DNA from 4 places in the Tardiphaga sp. 42S5 genome. Region 2 is predicted to be linked to each of the others. Evidence: predicted binding sites of a transcription regulator. Region 2 holds the regulator's gene; each other region holds the start of a gene.
What was found. The regulator PhoB, encoded in region 2, activates phosphate uptake and scavenging genes when phosphate is short. The targets are predictions, from matches to a motif close to TGTCATNNANCTGTCAT.
Positions count from the first base shown of each region.

Region 1: a site for PhoB is predicted at 3,777-3,793, ahead of SFY93_RS04785 (alkaline phosphatase). Genes of this name have one in related genera too.
Region 3: a site for PhoB is predicted at 3,015-3,031, ahead of SFY93_RS22315 (STN domain-containing protein). Genes of this name have one in related genera too.
Region 4: a site for PhoB is predicted at 1,964-1,980, ahead of phnC (phosphonate ABC transporter ATP-binding protein). Genes of this name have one in related genera too.

Region 1 is NZ_CP139027.1:1,004,463-1,009,881, reverse strand. Features, by position in the region: gene SFY93_RS04810 (hypothetical protein) at 1-74, shown strand, start outside; gene SFY93_RS04805 (phosphatase PAP2 family protein) at 120-923, shown strand; gene argG (argininosuccinate synthase) at 920-2,257, shown strand; gene SFY93_RS04795 (O-methyltransferase) at 2,341-3,003, opposite strand; gene SFY93_RS04790 (TetR/AcrR family transcriptional regulator) at 3,094-3,732, shown strand; gene SFY93_RS04785 (alkaline phosphatase) at 3,842-5,419, shown strand, end outside.
Region 2 is NZ_CP139027.1:1,232,207-1,237,625, forward strand. Features, by position in the region: gene pstC (phosphate ABC transporter permease subunit PstC) at 1-232, shown strand, start outside; gene pstA (phosphate ABC transporter permease PstA) at 234-1,079, shown strand; gene pstB (phosphate ABC transporter ATP-binding protein PstB) at 1,076-1,903, shown strand; gene phoU (phosphate signaling complex protein PhoU) at 1,932-2,645, shown strand; gene phoB (phosphate regulon transcriptional regulator PhoB) at 2,737-3,441, shown strand; gene SFY93_RS05785 (GcrA family cell cycle regulator) at 3,676-4,185, opposite strand; gene SFY93_RS05790 (aspartate aminotransferase family protein) at 4,632-5,419, shown strand, end outside.
Region 3 is NZ_CP139027.1:4,772,769-4,778,187, forward strand. Features, by position in the region: gene SFY93_RS22300 (filamentous hemagglutinin family protein) at 1-398, opposite strand, end outside; gene SFY93_RS22305 (FecR family protein) at 722-1,705, opposite strand; gene SFY93_RS22310 (RNA polymerase sigma factor) at 1,737-2,282, opposite strand; gene SFY93_RS22315 (STN domain-containing protein) at 2,279-2,953, opposite strand; gene SFY93_RS22320 (filamentous hemagglutinin family protein) at 3,286-5,419, opposite strand, start outside.
Region 4 is NZ_CP139027.1:2,071,995-2,077,413, reverse strand. Features, by position in the region: gene phnD (phosphonate ABC transporter substrate-binding protein) at 1-917, opposite strand, end outside; gene phnC (phosphonate ABC transporter ATP-binding protein) at 1,031-1,840, opposite strand; gene SFY93_RS09630 (LbetaH domain-containing protein) at 2,065-2,715, shown strand; gene SFY93_RS09625 (alpha-D-ribose 1-methylphosphonate 5-triphosphate diphosphatase) at 2,712-3,899, shown strand; gene SFY93_RS09620 (DUF1045 domain-containing protein) at 3,920-4,621, shown strand; gene zigA (zinc metallochaperone GTPase ZigA) at 4,626-5,419, opposite strand, start outside.

The DNA of each region.
Region 1 (5,419 bases), 230 kb from region 2:
CCGGCCGCAACGCCGGCGCCTGGCGGCAGCCACGGCGCGCGCCACCGCAGCCCGATGTCGCGGCCGGCCCCTAGTGCACTGCCTTTCCTTCAACTCCTGCCTCGGTTAAACCGCCCGCCATGAACCGGACCGGACTCCTCATCGCGCTTGGGCTGTTTGCCGCCATTGCCATTATCTTCGGAGTCTGGCCCAACCTCGACCTCAAGCTCGCGGCACTGTTCTACGATCCCGAGACCAGACGCTTCCCCACGACGTCGCTGCCCTATGCGCAGTTCGCCCGCGATGCGGCGATGTGGATCGCATGGGCTTTCGTCGCCCCCTCAATCCTCGCGCTGATCGTGAAGCTGATCTGGCCGAACCGGCCGCTACTAGTGAAGGGCCGCACCGTGGCCTTCCTGATCCTCACCATGCTGATGTCGGCCGGGGTCCTGACCAATCTGACCTTCAAGAGCTTCTGGAGCCGGCCGCGGCCGGTGATGGTCTCCGAATTCAACGGCCCCTGGCAGTTCAAGGCCTGGTGGAATCCAACCGGCCAGTGCGGCCGCAACTGCTCGTTCTTCTCCGGCGAAGGCGCCACGGCGTTCTGGACCTACGCCCCCGCTGCGCTCGCGCCGCCGTCAGTGCGGCCCTACGCCTATGCGGCAGCAACGGTGTTCGGCCTCGCCACCTCGGGCTGGCGGATGGCCTTCGGCGGCCATTTCTTTACCGACGTGACCATCGCCGGCCTCGTCTCATTCCTGGTCATCTGGTTGATTCACGGATGGATTTACCGCTGGCCCTCGACCCGGAAGACGGATGAGGAGATTGACGCTGCGTTGACGCGCTTTGCCTGGCCGGGCTATCGCTGGCGGCAGAAATTGCGCGGTCGCGAGGTCGGTCCCGCACCCAATTCAACCGAAATTGCCCGATTGGACGTTCGATGACTACGATCCTGAAGAGCCTGCCCAAGGGCAAAAATGTTGGCATCGCCTTCTCCGGCGGCCTCGACACGTCAGCGGCACTGCTGTGGATGAAGCAGAAGGGCGCCAAGGTCTTCGCCTACACCGCCAATCTCGGCCAGCCTGACGAAGCTGACTACGACGAGATTCCGCGCAAGGCGATGGAGTTCGGCGCCGAGAAGGCGCGCCTCGTCGATTGCCGCTCGCAACTCGTTCACGAAGGCATTGCCGCGATTCAATCCGGCGCCTTCCATGTCTCGACCGGCGGCATCGCTTACTTCAACACCACGCCGCTCGGGCGCGCGGTCACCGGCACGATGCTGGTCTCGGCCATGAAGGAAGACGGCGTCAATATCTGGGGCGACGGCTCGACCTATAAGGGCAACGATATCGAGCGGTTCTACCGCTACGGACTGCTGACCAATCCGGACCTGAAGATCTACAAGCCCTGGCTCGACGATCAATTCATCGACGACCTGGGCGGCCGCGCCGAAATGTCCGCCTTCATGACCGCCCACGGCTTCGCCTACAAGATGAGCGCCGAGAAGGCGTATTCTACCGACAGCAACCTGCTCGGCGCAACGCACGAAGCCAAGGATCTCGAACAGCTCGACAGCGGCATCAAGATCGTCAACCCGATCATGGGCGTGCCGTTCTGGCGCGACGACTGCGCCGTCAAGGCCGAGAAGGTCGTGGTGCGGTTTGTGGATGGCCAGCCCGTTGCGCTGAACGGCCAGACCTTCACCGATCCTGTCGCGCTGTTCCTTGAGGCCAATGTCATCGGCGGCCGCCATGGCCTCGGCATGAGTGACCAGATCGAGAACCGGATCATCGAGGCCAAGAGCCGCGGCATCTATGAGGCGCCAGGCATGGCGCTGCTGCACATCGCCTATGAGCGCCTCGTCACCGGTATCCACAACGAAGACACCATCGAGCAATATCGCATGAGCGGCATGAAGCTCGGCCGGCTGCTCTATCAGGGCCGCTGGTTCGACTCGCAGGCCTTGATGCTGCGCGAGACGGCGCAGCGCTGGGTCGCGCGTGCGATCACCGGCGAAGTGACGCTCGAACTGCGCCGTGGCAACGACTACTCGATCCTCAACACCGAGAGCCCCAACCTGACCTACGCGCCGGAGCGCCTGAGCATGGAGAAGGTCGAGGATGCACCGTTTACGCCGGCGGACCGGATCGGCCAGCTCACCATGCGCAACCTCGACATCACCGATACCCGCGCCAAGCTGGATCTGTATTCGAAGACGGGCCTGTTGAGCGCCGGTGAGGGATCGAACATTCCGAAGCTGGATAATGACAAGAGCTGAAGACGTGGCCTTGTGACGCGTAGGATGGGTTGAGCGTAAGCAAACCCATCCTATTCTCGCGTCTAGGTCTGGCACCTTCATCGCTACATCCGCATCGACAGCTCGACGTCATCACCGAACGGGACCGACAGGTAACCATTCGCGGGATTGCGGACATAAGCGAGATAGTCGGGGCTGTAATCCGCATTGTCAGCGATGACGAAAGCTCCGCGCTTGAGACGGCTTTCGACGATCGCAAGCACTTCCGGATAGAGCGCTTTGGCGCCATCGAGCAGCAGCAGATCGATCGTATCCGGCAGATCGGCACGCAGCGTCTGCAAAGCATCGCCTTCCCGAAATTCGACGAGATCGATCAAGCCGCCTTCGGCGAGATTCTGCCGCGCGATGACGATCTTCGAGGGTTCGAATTCGCTCGTGATCAATCGGCCTCCGCCGTTGTCGTTCAGCGCAGCCGCCATATGCAGCGTCGAGATCCCGAACGACGTGCCGAATTCGACGATCATCCGGGCGCCGGTCGATCGCGCCAGCATATAGAGCAGCGCACCGGTCGCAGGCGACACGGCAAGCGGGACGTCCCTGAACCGGCCGTAGAGATCGACATAGTCGGTCTTGCTCTGCATCATCCGCAGCCGATCGTCCTCAGACAGATCGGCGACGGCCTGGCTGGTGCGGGACCGTGCGGCATCTGCTTCCTCAAAAAGACGCTTGAGAAGGGGAGCGACGGGATCCGTCGTGAGTGTGGTCATGATATTTCCTGCGAAAGCAGCGCTTGATTGCGCCACTCTGCAAATACGAATATTTATTCGCATTCGCTAATCGCATTGCGGAGGCGGCAAATGGCACGTCGCACAAGCCATTCAATTCATTCGAGAAAACAGCCGCAACAGGTGCGCTCCGAAGAGCTGGTCAGCGCCATTCTCGAAGCTGCTATTCAGGTTTTGGCGAAAGAAGGATTTCACCGCTTCACCACCGCACGCGTGGCGGAGAAGGCCGGTGTCAGCGTCGGATCGCTGTATCAATACTTCCCGAACAAGGCGTCGATCCTGTTTCGTTTGCAGAGCGACGAATGGCGAGACACCAACGACATGCTCCGCCAGATTCTGGAGGATGAAAGTGCATCGCCATCTGCGCGTCTTCGCAAACTGGTCCATGCCTTTATCAAATCGGAATGCGACGAAGCCGACATTCGCCATGCGCTCGATGGCGCGGCGCCGCTCTATCGGGATGCTCCGGAATCCCGCAAGGCCAAAGCGGCAGGACGACGCACATTCGCGTCCTTCATCGCGCATGCACTGCCAGCGGCGACCGAGGAGAGGAGATCGCTCGTCGTCGATGTCATCACCTCGACCTTGAGCGGAGTAGGAAAGGACTTTTCCATCCGCCCGCGATCAGCGGCCGAGATCGAATTTTTTGCGGAAGGCCTGGCAGATATGCTTTGCAGCTATCTGGAGAGCTCCGGGAGCTGTGAGACCTAGCATTTTGGCCTCCGTTCCGTTGGCACGACCGCACGTCACCTGCCAGTCATCCAACTGTCGTAATGCAGGCCCGCGCCCTAAGCCGGGCGCCTCAGGGGGAATATCCATCATGACGAGAACCTTTATTGCGGCCGCTGCGACGCTGCTACTGACGAGCACCTCGCTGCCAGCACAGGCGATCTACCCGCTCGACCGCGCTGATATCCTCGCGGGCGCGAAATTCGACTTCAAGGTCGAGTTTCCTGAACTCGTTCAGGCCGCCGACATCAAGGTGACGATCAACGGCGCCGACCAGACCGCAGCGTTCGGCAAGACCGCGGATTACATCGTGAAGGAAGACGACAAGGATCAGTCCGCGCTGCTGCTGCGCGACGTGACGCTCGATAAAGCCGGGACTTACAAGATCGAAGTCAGCGACGGCGTGCGCAGCCGCGCGGTGACGTGGAACGTCTACGATACCGGCCCGCGCAAGGCGAAGAACGTGATCCTGTTCATCGGCGACGGCATGTCGCTGGCGCACCGCGTCGGCGCCAGAATTCTTTCGAAGGGCATTGCCGAAGGCAAGAGCCGCGGAAAGCTCGCGATGGACGACATGCCGCATATGGCGATGGTGGCAACGGCGGGCTCCGACTCCATCATCACCGACTCCGCAAATTCGGCCAGCGCCTATGCCACCGGCCACAAGACCGCAACCAATGCGATGGGCGTCTATGCGGATCGCACCGCGAATGTGTTCGACGACCCGCAGGTCGAAACCATCACCAGCCTCGCGAAACGCAAGCTCGATCTGGCGATCGGCATCGTCACCAATACCGAGGTCGAGGACGCGACACCCGCTGCGATGATCGCGCATATCCGCCGCCGCGCGGCCTATGACGAGATCGTCGCGCAGTTCCTTGCGGCCAAGCCGGACGTGCTGATGGGCGGCGGCGCTGCGAATTTCCTGCCGCAGGCGGCCGCCACCTCGAAGCGCAAGGATGACGTCGACTATGTCGCGCGCTTCCGCGATGCGGGTTATTCGGTGGCGACCACGGCGCCCGAACTGAACGGCCTCGCCAAGAAGCCGGAGACGCGCAAGCTGCTTGGACTTTTTACGCCTGGCAATATGGACGGCGTGCTGGACCGCAAGTTTCTCGGCGGCGGCGGCGTGAAGAAATTTCCGCAGCAGCCTGATTTGACCGAGCAGGTGCATGGCGCGCTCAAGGTGCTGTCGCGCAACGACAACGGCTTCTTCCTGATGGTCGAGTCCGGCCTGATCGACAAATACGCCCATCTGCTCGACATGGACCGCGCCGTCTATGACGTCATCATGCTCGACAATGCCGTGAAGCTCGCCCGCGACTGGGCAGCCAAGCGCGGCGACGACACGCTCATCCTCGTCGTCTCCGACCACAGCCATCCCAACAGCCTGGTCGGCACCGTCAATGACGACATGAGCAAGGAGTCAAACCTGCCGCTGCGCGAACGGCTTGGCGTCTATGAGAAGGCCGGCTTCCCGAACTATCCCGCGACGGATGCCGAAGGCTATCCATCGCGCATCGATGTCAGCCGGCGGCTTGCGATCATGTCGGCGAGCCTTCCCGATCACTACGAGACGCTGCGGCCGAAGCTCGACAACCCGAACGATCCGACCGAGAAGGGCGACGAGCCCGGCACCTTCAAGGCCAACGAGAAATACAAGAATGCG
Region 2 (5,419 bases):
TGAAACGATGGCGGTGACCTTCATCATCGGCAACTCGTTCCGGATCACAGGCTCGATCTTTGGCCCGGGCACCACGATCTCGGCAGCGATCGCCAGCGAGTTCGCGGAGAGCGACGGTCTGCATCAATCGGGTCTGATCCTGCTCGGTCTCCTGCTGTTCGTGCTGACATTTTTCGTGCTCTCGGCAGCGCGTCTGATGCTGCTGCGTCTGGAAAAGAAGGCGGGCAACTAATATGAACCCGATTTACGCTTCACGCCGTCGCAACGACATGATCATCCGTGGGCTCTGCATGGGTGCCGCTCTCTTTGGCGTCACCTGGCTCGCGCTGATCCTGTTCACGCTGTTCTACAACGGTATCGCCGGCATCAGCCTGCAGATATTCACCCAGAACACGCCGCCGCCCGGCTCCATGGAAGGCGGCCTGCTCAATGCCATCGTCGGTTCGATCATCATGACCGTCATCGGCGTCGGTATCGGCGCGCCGCTCGGCCTGTTTGCCGGCACCTATCTCGCGGAATACGGCAAGCACGACAAACTCACCTCGGTGATCCGCTTCATCAACGACGTGTTGCTGTCGGCCCCGTCCATCATCATCGGCCTGTTCGTTTATGGTGCGGTGGTGGTTCCGATGGGCGGCTTCTCGGCTCTCGCCGGTTCGCTTGCGCTCGCCGTTATCGTGATCCCCGTCGTGGTTCGCACCACTGAAGATATGCTTGGTCTCGTGCCGAACCCGCTGCGCGAAGCGGCCTCGGCGCTCGGTCTGCCGCGCTCCCTGGTCATCAAGCGGATCGCCTATCGTGCAGCCCGCGCCGGTCTCATCACCGGCGTGCTGCTGGCGACCGCGCGTGTCGCCGGTGAAACGGCGCCGCTGCTGTTCACCGCGCTGAGCAACCAGTTCTTCAGCCTCGATCTCACCAAGACGATGGCCAACCTGCCGGTGACCATCAACAACTTCGTGCAGAGCCCCTACGAGTACTGGAAGCAGCTCGCCTGGAGCGGTGCCCTGATCATCACCTTGACCGTACTTGCCCTTAACATTGGCGCGCGCATTCTCGGCGCCGAGAGGACAGCAAAATGAGTGAGCTTTCTGTGTCGTCTGGCGTTCCTTCCGTCTCGATGCCGCCGCCGTCGGCCCTGCAGGGCGAGACCCGTCCCAAGGTCACCGTGCGCGACCTGAACTTCTACTATGGCGAACACCACGCTCTGAAGAAGATCAACCTGACGTTGATGGCGAACCGTGTGACTGCGTTCATCGGCCCGTCGGGCTGCGGCAAGTCCACGCTGCTGCGCATCTTCAACCGCATGTATGATCTGTATCCCGGCCAGCGCGCCGAAGGTCAGCTCATGCTCGACAACCAGAACATTCTGGATCCAAAGCTGGACCTCAACCTGCTGCGCGCCCGCGTCGGCATGGTGTTCCAGAAGCCGACTCCGTTCCCGATGACGATTTACGAAAACATCGCCTTCGGTATCCGCCTCTACGAAAAGATCTCCAAGTCGGAGATGGATATTCGCGTCGAGAGGGCGCTGCGCGGCGGTGCGCTGTGGAACGAAGTCAAGGACAAGCTCAACGCGTCGGGCCTCAGCCTGTCGGGCGGTCAGCAGCAGCGCCTGTGCATCGCGCGCACCATCGCGGTGCGGCCGGAAGTGATCCTGTTCGACGAGCCGTGCTCGGCGCTGGATCCGATCTCGACCGCGAAGATCGAGGAGCTGATCGACGAGTTGAAGGATCAGTACACGATCGCGATCGTGACCCATAACATGCAACAGGCTGCCCGCGTCTCCGACAGCACAGCCTTCATGTATCTCGGCGAGTTGATCGAGTTCGATCAGACCAACAAGATCTTCACATCACCGACCGATCGCCGCACCCAGGATTACATCACCGGCCGCTTCGGCTGACGCGACATATTCGCGGGAGGAATTTGAGATGGCTTTTGAACACACCACCAAGGCTTTCGACGACGATCTGCAGGAGCTGACCCGTCTCGTCGCCGAGATGGGTGGCCTCGCGGAACGGCAGATCGTCGAATCCGTCGATGCGCTGATCCGCCGGGACGTCGCGCTCGGTGCGCGCGTCGTCGCCACCGACGCCGAGATCGACCAGTTGCAGCGCACGATCGAAGAGCGCGCCGTGCTGACCATCGCCAAACGCCAGCCGATGGCTGTCGATTTGCGCGAGATCGTCGGCGCGCTGCGCGTCGCCACCGATCTGGAACGCATCGGCGATCTCTCCAAGAATATCGGTAAGCGCGTCAATGCACTCGACAGCGACTTCCATCCGCTGAAGCTGATCCGCGGCCTCGAACACATGACCGACCTCGTGACCACCCAGGTCAAGGCCGTGCTCGACGCCTATGCCGCACACGATCTGCCCGCTGCGATGACGGTGTGGAAGGGCGACGAGGAAATCGACGCGATCTGCACCTCGCTGTTCCGCGAACTCCTGACCTATATGATGGAAGACCCGCGTAACATTTCGTTCTGTATCCACCTGATGTTCTGCGCCAAGAACATCGAGCGGATCGGTGACCATGCCACCAATATTGCGGAAACCGTGTTCTACATGATCGAGGGCCAGCAAATCCTCGACAAGCGCCCGAAGGGCGACATGACCACATTCGCGAATACGCCGACGGTCTGAAGCATGATCCGGAAAAGTGGGAGCCAGTCTTCCGCAAGGATCATGATCTAAAGGCTTTTCGGACCTCACTGAGGATATTGACCATATGGCTGTGAATGCACGCATTCTGGTGGTGGAGGACGAGGAAGCCCTCACGACGCTTCTTCGCTACAACCTCGACGCCGAAGGCTATGATGTTGAAACCGTCGCTCGCGGCGACGACGCCGACACCCGCTTGAAAGAGCGGGTGCCGGATCTCGTGGTGCTCGACTGGATGCTGCCGGGCCTGTCCGGCATCGAACTGTGCCGCCGCCTGCGCGCACGGCCCGAAACCAAGGCATTGCCGATCATCATGCTGACGGCGCGTGGCGAAGAGAGCGAGCGCGTTCGCGGTCTCGCCACCGGTGCCGACGACTACATCGTCAAGCCGTTCTCCGTGCCGGAGCTCCTGGCCCGCGTGAAGGGCCTGCTCCGTCGTGCAGCTCCCGAGCGTCTCGCCACCGTCCTGGCGTTTGGCGACATCGAACTCGACCGTGACAAGCGCCGCGTCGTGCGCTCAAGCCGTCCGATCGATCTCGGTCCGACCGAATATCGCCTGCTGGAGTTCTTCCTGGAACATCCGGGCCGCGTGTTCAGCCGCGAGCAGTTGCTCGACAGCGTCTGGGGCCGCGACATCTATATCGACGAGCGCACCGTCGACGTGCATATCGGCCGCCTGCGCAAGCTGCTCAATCCCGCCGGTGAGCCCGATCCGATCCGCACCGTCCGCGGCGCCGGCTACGCGCTGGACGACCGCTTCGACAAGGCGGCGGAGTAGGTATCTTCCTTCTCCCCGCCTGCGGGGAGAAGGTGGCCCAGCATAGCGCAGCGACGCCGGGTCGGATGAGGGGGACTCTCCATCGCCTTCGGAGTCTGTGGAGCGCCCCCCTCACCCGACGCCCTCATGCGGACGCCGACCTCTCCCCGCAAGCGGGGCGAGGTTAGAAGCCCCCAAACAAAAAATGCCCGGCTCATCACCGGGCATTTTCATTTGGCTTAGATGCTTTCCAGCTCAGCGCGTCGGCTTCGGCACTGCGCGGCGGCGATCGCTGGCCGGCTGATAAGCGATGCGCGAGTGATGCGCGCAATAGGGGGCGCCGGCCAGGGCCTTGCCGCCGCAGAAGTAGAAGTCCGCGCTCGACGGATCGCCGATCGGCCAATGGCAAGTGGCTTCGTTGAGTTCGACCAGCGACAGGCGCTGGCTGATCGGCACAATGTTGTCATAGGCGATCGGATCGGGCTCGGCCTCGATCTCGTAATTATGGGCCAGCGCGGTATTGCCGCGTGCCATCGGGCGGGCGACACGTACCATCTGCTGGGCCGGGCGCGCCTTGCGCTGCCGCGGAGCTGCCGAGGAGGGGCTCTTGGCACGGCCGGACAGGCCAAGGCGGTGAACCTTGCCGATCACGGCGTTGCGGGTCACGTTACCGAGTTCCGCAGCGATCTGGCTGGCGGAAAGGCCGCCTTCCCAGAGTTTCTTCAACTGTTCGACGCGATCGTCGGTCCATGTCATTACCGTCATCGCCGTTTTCCCTTCGTGAGCGCCGGCCTGACCGGGCAGCGCTGCGAGTTGAGACTTCAAAAATCCCTGCGGTCAGAATCCTTTAGCGCTCACCGGGCGCGAATTTCGCGTCCGGCTGTTACGCCGCACTGGATGTGTCAAAAGGATCTACCGCCGCACGAGATGTCGTATCCGACGAGGCAAAAGCTACAATATGCCGTGACTCGCGCGCAAGAGTCGGGCATGCCGCGTCCACATGCTTCTGCAAGTAAAGCTGCAAAATCGGCTTTTTCTGCGACTCCGTGTGACTCGAAAGCCGCAGTGCGCGGTTGACAGTCTTCACAGCACACATAGAATAATGCCCACGTGCCGCCCGAGAAGGGCGGCACGTTTCGTTTCTAGGGTCCGTTGTTCGATTTCGTACAATTGTCATCGACGTGGACGCCGTCTTTTCGATCGGATCGGTTATGACCAGCAACGCAACGTCCTCGCCCCTCTCTCAGGCTCACTTGCTGCCTGTTTTCGCGCGTGCGGATGTCGCTTTCGAGCGCGGTGAGGGCGCGTGGCTGATTGGAACCGATGGCGAGCGCTATCTCGATTTCACCAGCGGCGTGGCCGTGAACGCGCTCGGTCATGCGCATCCGCATATGGTCGCCGCGCTGCAGGAGCAGGCCACCAAGCTCTGGCACATGTCGAACCTGTTCAAGAGCCCGGACGGTGAACGCCTCGCCGCGCGGCTGTGCGAACAAAGCTTTGCCGACTTCGTATTCTTCGCCAATTCGGGTGCGGAAGCGATGGAATGCGCGATCAAGGTGACCCGCCACTATCATTTCTCCAAGGGCCACCCCGAGCGCACGCGCATCATCACCTTCGAAGGCGCGTTCCATGGCCGCACCCTCGGCACGCTCGCTGCGACCGGGGCTGCCAAATATCTCGAAGGCTACGGCACGCCGCTCGACGGCTTCGATCAGTTGCCGCTCGGCGATATCGAAGCCGTGAAGAAGGCGATCGGTCCGAACACCGCCGGCATTCTCATTGAGCCGCTGCAGGGTGAGGGCGGCGTGCGTGCGCCGAGCAACGCGTTCTTCGGCGCGCTGCGCGAACTCTGCGACAAGAACGGCATTCTGCTGATCTTCGATGAAGTGCAGACCGGCATGGGCCGCACCGGCGAGTTGTTCGCCTATCGGCGCATCGGCGTGACGCCGGATGTGATGTCGCTGGCCAAGGCGCTCGGCGGCGGCTTCCCGATCGGCGC
Region 3 (5,419 bases), 2.8 Mb from region 2:
AAGCTCTGCCAATTCAAGATCGCCTGCTGCGTGGTCTGCCGGATACCGACCTGGGTCTGGCCTGATCCATCCACGCTTTGCGTCGGCGCATTGGCGCCGGTCCAGCCTTCCGGCATGTTCGGCAGCAAGCCTCCGGCGCCAATGCCGTTCGGCACACTGACCGGCGCCGCCATCGAAGTCTGCCGCGCGGCAGCCGCAGCCCGCGCCGCCGCTTGCACGCCCTGCATCTCCTGCACGGCACGTGCAGCGCGTGCGAGTGAATTTTGCGACTGCCGCGCGGCCGCTGCCGCCTGCTGCGCCGCCTGCGCTGCGGCATCCGACGCGATATTCGGCGCCGACACCGCACCGCCGCTGCTGCCGCCGTTCATGGAACGCGCATGAACCAATGACGCAGACATCAGGAGCGCCATCGCGCTGACCGTGGTCAGCAAAACGCCGCGACGCGAGAAAGCCTGCATTCTATTGATGTGCGACGCCATGATTGCCCCTCATACGGCGCGACCGAAGTCGAACCGAGACCGTTCGTTAGAAGGGACCAAGGAGAACAACATCAATATCCGCGCCCAGCATCGGCAGCTCTATCGCTGCAATGCCAACCGCTAATGACTTCAACGCGCCTGCACTTCGTCTCTTCTTCTGATTGCCCCTAAGACGGTCCGAGGCAGAACGGGACTGAACCGTGTCATGAAAATTTCGCAAATGGCGACACAGCCAAAGCCGATCAGGAGAGCACGACGATGGCACCGGGAAGCGACGTCACCTTGGCGCCATAGGCTTCCTTGACAAGGGCGATCAGATCGTCGACGCGGTCGATAGCAATGCGTGCCTCGACGGGACGGCGCCCGAGTGCCTCATTCGCGAGAATGATCCGACCGTTCCGATACCGATTGACCTCGCTGACGACGTCAGCAAGCGGCGTTTGCCGAAACACCAGTTGACCGTCGCGCCAGGCCATGACGACGGCAGGATCGACGATGGCAGGTGCGTTCACGATGCCATCGGCATAGGAGGCCTGCTTGCCCTCACCCACGGTGACGGATGTCCCCGCATAGGCGATCGCGACCATGCCGCGATGACATGTGACCACGGAGCGCCCGCCTTCGCATCGGAGGTTGAACTGCGCATCGGTGGCGTGAACGGCCCCGCCTCCGGCCGCAACCGTCAGTGTTGCGGGCTGTTGCTGCGAGACGGAGATCGCGGCCTCACCGGAAATCAACTCAAGCCTTCGCGCGTTCGCCTCGTGAAGGACGTTCAGACTGCTGCGGGTATTCAATTCGACCGTAATTCCATCACCCACCGCAATCTGGCGTCGCTCCGCGGTACGGGTTCGGTAATCGGCGGCCAGCTCCTGGGGCGATGGCCACAGCTCCATCGGCGGGCGCGCAATCAGATAACCGGCCCCGGCAACCGATGCCGCAATCGCTCCGCCGAGAAACCAGCGACGGGAACGTGCTGTTCGGCCCGACAACGCATGACCTGACGCCGCAAGCCCTGGCGACGTCGATACGGCTGGGTGGCGCGCCGCCTGTTCCAGCCTGTCCCACAGCGCATTGGCCTCGGCGAAAGCCCGCGCATGCGCCGGACTGCGCGCGCACCAGCTCGCCAGATCCCGGCTATCCGCAGCCGTGGCCTCGCCGGATGTCAGGCGGACGAGCCACGCCTGCGCCGCGTGCGCCAGCGCCTGATGTCCCTTCACGTCCGTCATTGGAGTGCTGTCCTCACCCATCCCTTACCCCTTAAGACTCTTTTGGGAGGCCGGGACCGAACCGACGGATGACTTTTCTTCCCAGACGTTGCGAACAGTGCTGCAGGGCCTGCACGAGCTCCTTTTCCACCATCCGTGGGGAAATGCCGAATTTCACCGCGATGTCGGCGTGCTTCATTTCATGAACCCGCGCGAGCAGGAAAATTGCCTTGCGACGCGGCGTCAGCTCGTTCAGCGCAGCCGCAAGCTCTTCTATTTCCCGTCGCGCGTCCGAAATGCGCTCGGGATCGAGGGTGTGGTCCATCATATGGCGTACCACCTCGATTTCGGAAACGGAAAGCTTGCGGCTGTCAGCCTGGCGGCGGTCCGCGGCCTCGTTCAGCGCCATGCGAAACAGGTAGGATTCCGGCTTCTGGATGGCATCGATGTCGCCTATCCGGTCGAGCCGCAGCCAGGTCTCGTGCAGCACCTCGACCGCCAGGGCATCGGAGCCCAGCCGGCGACGCAGCCGCTCGCGAAACCGCTGATATTTGGCCTCAAAGATGCTCCGCATCCGGAGAATCGACGTTTCCGTCATCGCGCAGCCCCGGTCGCGCAGACCGCGTCGGACGTGCCTTGCTGCAGGATAACGGTGACGGGCTGCGGCAGCCCGACCGGCGGCGGTGTCACTCCGGCGCGCGCGATCGCGAGGGCTATGCGCGCATCGCGGCCATCGTCACCGCTCGAACCGACCGGATGGATCGCATCGATCGATCCAGCCTGTCCGACCCACACCTGCACCACCGAACGGTACGGTCCGGGCCGTACCTCCGCATCGCTGCAGAGCGCCTGTTCGATCGTACCCTGAATCAGCGCGAAGTAATGGCTGAACTCCGCGCGACGATGCCCGTCAGAATGCTCGCCATCGATCATCGGCGCCGTCGTGTTCGGACCGACCGTGAAGGCGGTGTCGCCGGCACGACGAAACGAAAGACCGGTTCCAGCAAGAAGAATGCGCAGTGCGTCCTGCGGGAGCAACCGCCCGTGAACCGCGGCTGATCGCTTGCCGCCGGCGACTTCGGCATCGACCAACGCGGCCAACCCCGTGCTGTCGGCAAATTCGACCAGCGCGCTGGCGAGCGGCTGCGCAGCAATGTCGAAACGTCGTGCTTCGCTGGACGCTCGCGCGTCGATCGGAGAACCCAGCAAAGCAACACCTACCGCAAGACGAAGCGCAACGCCCACATGCGCAACCCATGGCGCGGGCATTTGACCCCATCCTCACATTGAAGGGCACGTGACGTGCCAAGCACGTACCTATGTGACAAGTATAACAACTAGATGTCAGGCCAGAACCGCCCGAAAAGTCACAGATTTTTCCTGCGTACCAAGCTGCGTTAGCTTATCCGATGTACCTTGCACGATGTCTGTGATCGGCACGTCGAACATTCTTGCTCGATCACCTAGTTCAAAGGCAAGCAAGCGAGCACATCAATCCGCTGCCGAGTGCCTGCTTTACGTCCCAGGAGCGGATCCGGCTTACCGGATCGTTGAGGAAGATGAGCCGTTAGAAACCACACAGGCCGATCTGCCGGCCCTCATCAAGGGCGTTGGCGGCGCTTCTCTGCAGCAAGCTCCGCAACCTGGCTATCCGTCAATGGACCCAGCCCAAGAACCTGATTTGGGCTGTTGGCGTCATAGCCGCGAACATCGCTTCGCTTGCGCCTCTCCTCCTCTTCCTTCCTGGCCTTTTCCATGTCAGATGGGCTTCTATCGGCATCGCCGGCACTACCCCCGTAACCCAGCACCTCGACGATGATCACCGACGGTTGGGCCGTCGTGGTCTGCTGGCCAGCGTCCTTGACGGCGTCGGCGGCGGCCTTGTCCTTGGTGTCGATCGAAAGATTGACAGCTGGTGCTTCCGCCTTCGGCACGCCCTTGCTGTCGCCACCGACCTTGATGTTATCGGCATTCAGAACGAACATCGCGGCGACGTTGAAGTTGCCTGCGACCCGGATGCCGGCGTCGCCCGCATCCACCGTGCCTGATGGCGCGATCAGATCGAGATCGCCGGGCTCGACGCCGGCATAGCCAATCACGGTACCGATGCCGGCGCCGCTGATCCCTGACTTTTCGACTAGTCGCGTGACTGAGTCTTTGTCGGTGACGATCTGCGGTGGCGTGCCGACGCGCGTCGTCTTGGCGCCGCGGCCAGCGTCGATGTCACCGAGTGTGGCCCAGATCGTCACGTCGCCACCGCTGAAGGTCAGCGCACGCGAGCGGTTCACGACGACGCTCTTTTTCGCAAAGATATCGATCTTGCCGTAGCCCAGCGTGATCAGGCCGAAGCCCGGCTGGACCACCTGGTTCAGCGCCGCGATCTGCAGCCCGCCACCCGGCGTCATCACCTCGATGTTACCGCCGGACATGGTGCGGAACATGGCGTTGTCGCTTTCTACATTGCCCTTCCAGCCGTCGCCAGGGAACAGGGTGGCGATGGCGGCGTAGCCGCGCTTGTAGCCGCCGGTCGCGCCGCCGGCGGTCTGGTCGCGGCCGGATTCGCGAAGCTCCTGCATATAGACCTGCCGCAGAAAGCGCTGCTGCGTTAGCGCCGGCATCGCCTTGAACGCCGCCCAAGCGTCAATTGGCGAGAGCGTCGTACCGGTCATGTCGAGGACGAAGGAAACTAGGCCGTAGCGAGTCTGCTTGTCGCCGCCGAGGGCGGGCCGACTGTCGTCCGTAAAATACAGCGGCAGCACCTGACCGCCAACCATCGTGGTGAGATAAGCAGGCATCGCCGCGGTCTGCGTTGGATCTAGATAGGTCTTTGCCATGGAAGCGTAATCCGGCTGCTTGCCGTTGAGCCCCGCAATCATCTCGATTGAGGCGCCGGTCTTGGACAAGCCGTTGATTGTGGTGTTCGGCCGCACCTCGTTGGTGGTCGCGTCATACAGACGGTTGCCGTCGCTTCGGATCGCCAGCGCATCGCCATAGATATCACGTCCGCTGGTCAGCAGGAGCGAGCCCGGCCCCTGGACGACGATCGCAGGAACGATGCTTGGATCCTGCGGTCTGATGTTGTGGTGGATGTAGTCATTGCCGGCATTCAGCCACGACACGTCGGTGGAACGCAAATTGCGCAGGTTCAGGTTGAGGTCGCGGATATCCTTGCCAGCCGACATCCAGACTTGCTCGTTGGTGGTGATGGTGTTCTCGGTCTTGACAACCTCGCCGGCCAGGATGCGTCCGGCGCCGCGGAGGATGTTTCCATTCAGCGCATAGAACCGGCTCGGCTCCATGTCGCCGGCATTGGTCAGGACGTCTGGATTATTGATGCTACGAAAATACGCATTGCTGCCACCAAAATCGACCAGCGGATCAATCGGATTGCGCAGGATGTCAAGAAACCGCGTCTCGGAGAACCGCGTGTTGGTGTTGAGCTGCAGCGTGGCCCCGCCAAACGGGCGCAGATAGGACGGCAACATTCCGGGCGTAGCGCGGGCCATCACGATCATGCCAGCGGTGATGTCCTGCGACGCCAGCATCGTCAGGTCGGAGGTGGCGCCGGGCAATGTTGCAATACGGCCGAGATTGCTGATCGAACCACTCAGCGACGCAATCCGGGTCTGTGCCGGATACAGATTGCCGGAAAACTGGTTCAGAAAGGCAAGGACGTTGGGCGTAGTTGCCCTTGCGGAAGTCACATCCTGTGACAGATAGTTAATCTGGTTGACC
Region 4 (5,419 bases), 840 kb from region 2:
AGCGCGTCGACGAACTTGATCAGGTCGATGGTGGCGTCCCAATCCTTGGTGGTCGCGGCGTGGAAGCCTTTCTTCTGACCGTCCGACAGCTTGTCGAATGCGGCCTTGTCCTTGGTCGGCGCGTCGGTGAAGGCCTTGGCGATGGCGACCTTCAGTTCTTCCGGCAGGTCCGAGCTATAGGCATAGGGGCCGTTGATGATCGGGGCCGACTTGTGGATGATGCGGAAGTCTTCCTTCTTCATCGCTGAACCGTCGGCATTCTTCAGCATGCCCTTGGTCAGCATCTGCTGCAGCGTCGAGTCGTTGTCGTTGGTCCACTGGTTGGCGGCGACATCGACGGTGCCCTGCGACAGCGCCAGCAGCGCATTTTCGTGGCTGCCGGTGAATACGACCTTGCTGAAATAGGTGTCGGCATCCGAGATGCCCATCTTGTCCAGCTCGAAGCGCGGCACGTTGTTGCCGGAGGTTGAATTCGGATCGACCAGACCGAGGTTCTTGCCCTTCAGATTATCGATGGTTTTGTAAGCGCTGTTCGCCTTGACGAAGAACACCGAGTAATAGCCCGTCGAGCCATCGATGTTGATGTCGTTGGCAAAGGCATCGGTCTTCACGCCGGTGAGGCGGGCGCGCGCAAACGAGGCGGAACCATAGCTGGCGATGTGGATGTTGCCGGAGCGCTGGCCTTCGATGACGGCTGCGTAGTCATTGGCGATGCGCAGATTGACCTTCACGCCGAGTTCTTTCGACAGATAAGCGACGAAGGGCGCCCAGCGCTCGGTGACGCCCGAGGCGTTTTCTGCCGGGATGATGGCGAAGGTCAGTTCCGGATACTTGGCCTTGTAATCCTGGGCCGAGGCCGAGGTGGCGGCGAAAGCCAGCGCCGCAGCGCTGAGCAGAATGGAGCGACGGTTGATCATGACAGTCCCTGTTTTGATCTGAGGTGAAACGTTTTTTCTTGGTAGAAGGCGCGTCTATCGCGGCGATGCCATCGTTACGATGACGTCACCGCGATACTTTCAACGCACTGCAATCACGCGACGGCAGCAACACCGTATTCGGGAACGCGGACAGGCGTCGGCATATGCGCCGATCCCATCACCTCATCGGCTTCGAGATCGTAGAGTTCACGGGCGATATGCTCGGTGAGCGCGGACGGCGCGCCATCGAACACGACGCGGCCGGCGGACATGCCGATCAGGCGATCGCAATAGGTGCGCGCCAGATCGAGCGAATGCAGGTTGCACATCACGGTGATGCCGAAGTGCTTGTTGATCCGCAGCAGCGCATCCATGACGATGCGGGTGTTGCGCGGATCGAGCGAGGCGATCGGCTCATCCGCGAGAATAATGTCGGGCTGCTGCACCAGTGCACGCGCGATGGCGACACGCTGCTGCTGACCGCCGGAGAGCTGATCGGCGCGTTGCGAAGCATATTGCGCCATGTCGAACTGTTCCAGCGCCGACATCGCCAGCGCACGGTCGTCCTCAGGCCACATCTGGGTCAGCGAGCGCCACTGCGGCATCTCGGCCAGACGGCCCATCAGCACATTGGTCAGCACGTCGAGACGGCCGACGAGATTGAACTGCTGGAAGATCATCGCCGAGCGCGCGCGCCACTTGCGCAGATCGCGGCCCTTGAGTGCGGTAACATCGGTGCCATCAAATACGATACGGCCTTCGGTCGGCTCGCACAGGCGATTGATCATGCGCAGCATGGTCGACTTGCCGGCACCGGAACGACCGATCACGCCGACGAATGCGCCGGGCTTGATCTCGAACGACGCGTTATCGACGGCAGCCTTGGCGCCGAAACGGCACGTCAGCTTATCCACCACCAGCATGAGGCACTCCAATGACAATAGACATCGCCACCGGTAACGCCCGCGTTTAACAATGATGTGACATGTGCCCTGCGCATACGGGTTATCGTCGTTGCGGGAAAAGGATGTCCGAATTCATGCTGATGTCACGACACCGTCACGAAACCGACCGAAGAGGTGCCCGCGCGCCAGCGCACATTCTGATATATCACCCACCGATTCCTCTTCCGTCGCACGAGCGTCACATGGCCGGAAAACAACTCTCGCTCACGCCAGCGGTCGATCCCACCGCGAAACTCGTCGATACCGAGCTCGGCGCCTATACCGAAGTTGGCGCGCGCACGATCCTCAACGAAGTGGCGATGGGCGACTATTCATATGTCGTGAATGACGGCCAGATCACCTACACGACGATCGGCAAGTTCTGCTCGATCGCGGCGATGATCCGGATCAATCCCGGCAATCACCCGATGCACCGGGCGACACAGGCGCACTTCACCTATCGCGCCAGTGCGTACTTCCCCGGCGAAAGCGACGACGCCGACTTCTTTGCCTGGCGACGCGAACATCATTGCACTATCGGCCACGATGTGTGGCTCGGCCATGGCGCCATCGTGCTGCCCGGCCGCAATATCGGCACCGGCGCGGTGATCGCCGCCGGGGCCATCGTGACCAAGAACGTCGCCCCCTATACGATCGTCGCCGGCAATCCGGCGCGGCCGGTGCGGCGACGATTTTCGGAAGCCGTGGAAGACGGGCTGATGGACCTCGCCTGGTGGAACTGGGACCACGAGATGCTACGACAGGCGCTACCGGATTTCCGCAGGCTCCCGGTCGAGGATTTCTTGAGCAAGTATAAAGGCGTCAAGGCGCCCAGGCAGATGGCAGTGACATGACTGGACTTTTCATCGACGGCGGACGCACTTTGCTCGGCCAGGACATCGCCGAGACTTCGCTGCAGATTGGGGATGGCGTGATTGCGGACATCGGATCGGATGCGCCCCATGGCGCGCTCGGCCTCGATGCCTCCGATCTGCTGGTGCTGCCGGGAATCGTCGACTTGCATGGCGACGCCTTCGAGCGGCAGTTGATGCCGCGCCCCGGCGTCGACTTCCCGGTCGATGTCGCCTTGATCGACAGCGACCGGCAGGCCATCGCCAATGGCATCACCACAGTGTTTCATGGCACCACGTGGTCCTGGGAGCCGGGCCTGCGCGGCGCCGAGAACGCCCGCAAGCTGCTGGATGCCATCGAGACGCTGCGGCCGCAGCTCGCGTCAGACACCCGCTTCCATCTGCGGCAGGAGACGTTCAACCTCGACGCGGAAGACGAGATCCTGGGCTGGCTGCAGGCCGGCCGCATCGATCTGCTCGCCTTCAACGATCACATGGATATTGCCGGCATCTCGAGGCCGGCGAAGCGCGCGCGGATGGTCGAACGCACCGGCCTCACGAGCGAGGCCTTCCATCAACTGGTCGAACGCGTGCTGTCGCGCACCGATGATGTGCCTGCCTCGATTGCCCGCCTCGCCAAGGCGGCGAATGCTGCCGGCGTGCCGACGCTTTCGCATGATGACGCAACCCCTGCGATGCGTAACGACTTCCGCAAACTCGGCGTCAATATCGCCGAATTCCCGATCAATGAAGAGACCGCGAAGGCCGCGGCCGCGGCCGGCGATTTCATCGTGTTCGGCGCACCCAATGTGGTGCGCGGCGGCAGCCATACCGGCTGGACCAAGGCGTCCGACATGATCGCCAAGGGCCTCTGCTCGATCCTCGCATCGGACTATTATTATCCCGCGCAATTGCTGGCCGCATTCCGGCTGGTCGAGGATCGTATCCTGTCACTGCCGCAGGCCTGGGCACTGATCTCGTCCGCGCCCGCAAAAGCCGCCGGACTTATCGATCGCGGCGAGATCGCAGGCGGGCGCCGCGCCGATCTCCTGCTTGTCGATGACAGCGTCGCGCTGCGGCCGCGCATCGTCGCGGTCATTGTGAAGGGCAGGCTCGTGCATCTATCCGATGCCACAAGGCTTCAGCCGGCGCGTGCCCTGCAACGCAAAGCTATTGCCGCGGCGTGACGCGGCTTTATGGTGCGGCCATGAGTGAATTCCCGCGCTACGCGATCTATTACGCCCCCGACGCAGACAGTGCCCTCTCCCGCTTCGGCGCCGAAATCCTCGGCTACGATCCCTTCACCGGCAATGACGTGCTGGTTCCCGGCGACCTCATCATACAGGCACCGGACTGGCCGGCGCTGATCAAAGACCCGCGCAAATACGGCTTTCACGCCACGCTGAAGGCACCGTTCTCGCTGACACTGGAAGCCACCGAAACCGACCTGATCGCGGCCTTCGATGACTTCGCGCGAATGCCCCGCGCCATCCCGGACATCTCACCTGTGGTTCGTATCATCAGCGGCTTCACGGCTGTCGTGCCGAATGCGCCCTCCACTGAGCTCGCCGCATTGGCACAAACCTGTGTCGAAAGGTTCGAGGTGTTCCGCGCGCCGATGACGCCGGAGGATCGCGCACGGCGCAAGCCGGAGAACCTGACGCCGCGGCAGGTCGAGCAGCTGGATCGTTTCGGCTATCCCTATGTGCGCGACGACTTCCGCTTTCACATGACGCTGACCGGACGGCTTGCACCCGAGCGCAGCGCAGCGGTACTGGCGATGCTGCAGCAGCGGTTCGCGACACTTGATCTCACCTCGCTGCGGATCGACCGCATCGGCCTGTTCCGCCAGACATCGGCTACGTCACGCTTCCAGGTGCTGCGTCACGCGCCGCTGACGGCGACTTGACGCGTCACGAGGATGCCATCTCGTCGGCCCGTTTCCAGGCCGGAAACGGATCGGCGAGCTTCGACCAGCCGGCGACATCCATGCCAGGCTTGCCGGTCACGAGACAGGCATCGAGCCGGCGGCGGATATCGCTCTCATCCATGCCGGAGCCGATGAAGACGATCTCCTGCCGGCGATCGCCATAGATCTCGTTCCAGTTCTTCTTCAGCGACTGCCGCCAATATGGATCGTCCGGCCAGCGATCTGCGGGCACATTGGCCCACCAGAAGCCCATGCCTTCGGTACGCACGATGGCACCGGCCTGACTGAGCTCGCCGACCCATTGCGGGCGCGTCGCCAGCCAGAAGTGCCCCTTGCTGCGGATCACGCCGGCCCAGCTCTCGCGCAGGAAGGCCTGAAATTTCACGGGATCGAACGGCCGCCGCGCGCGATAGACGAAATTCGTCACGCCGTATTCTTCGGTCTCCGGCACATGCTCGGCAAAGCCGTACAGCTCCTTGTGCCAGAGTGGATGCTGCTGCGCCTTTTCAAAATCAAATCGTCCGGTATCGAGCACGCGGTCGAACGGCACATTGGCAAAGTTCGCCTCGATGATATCGGCGTCGGGATTGAGCGCGCAGATGATCTTGCGCGCGCCGTTGCATTGCTCGAGCGTGGCGTCATTGACCTTGTTGAGCACGACGACGTCGGCGAATTCGATCTGCTCTACCAGAAGATCGACCAGCGTGCGTTTGTCGCCGTCGAGGGCCTCGCCGCGGTCCTGCAGAAAGTCGGTGGAGGAATAGTCCTTCAACAGGT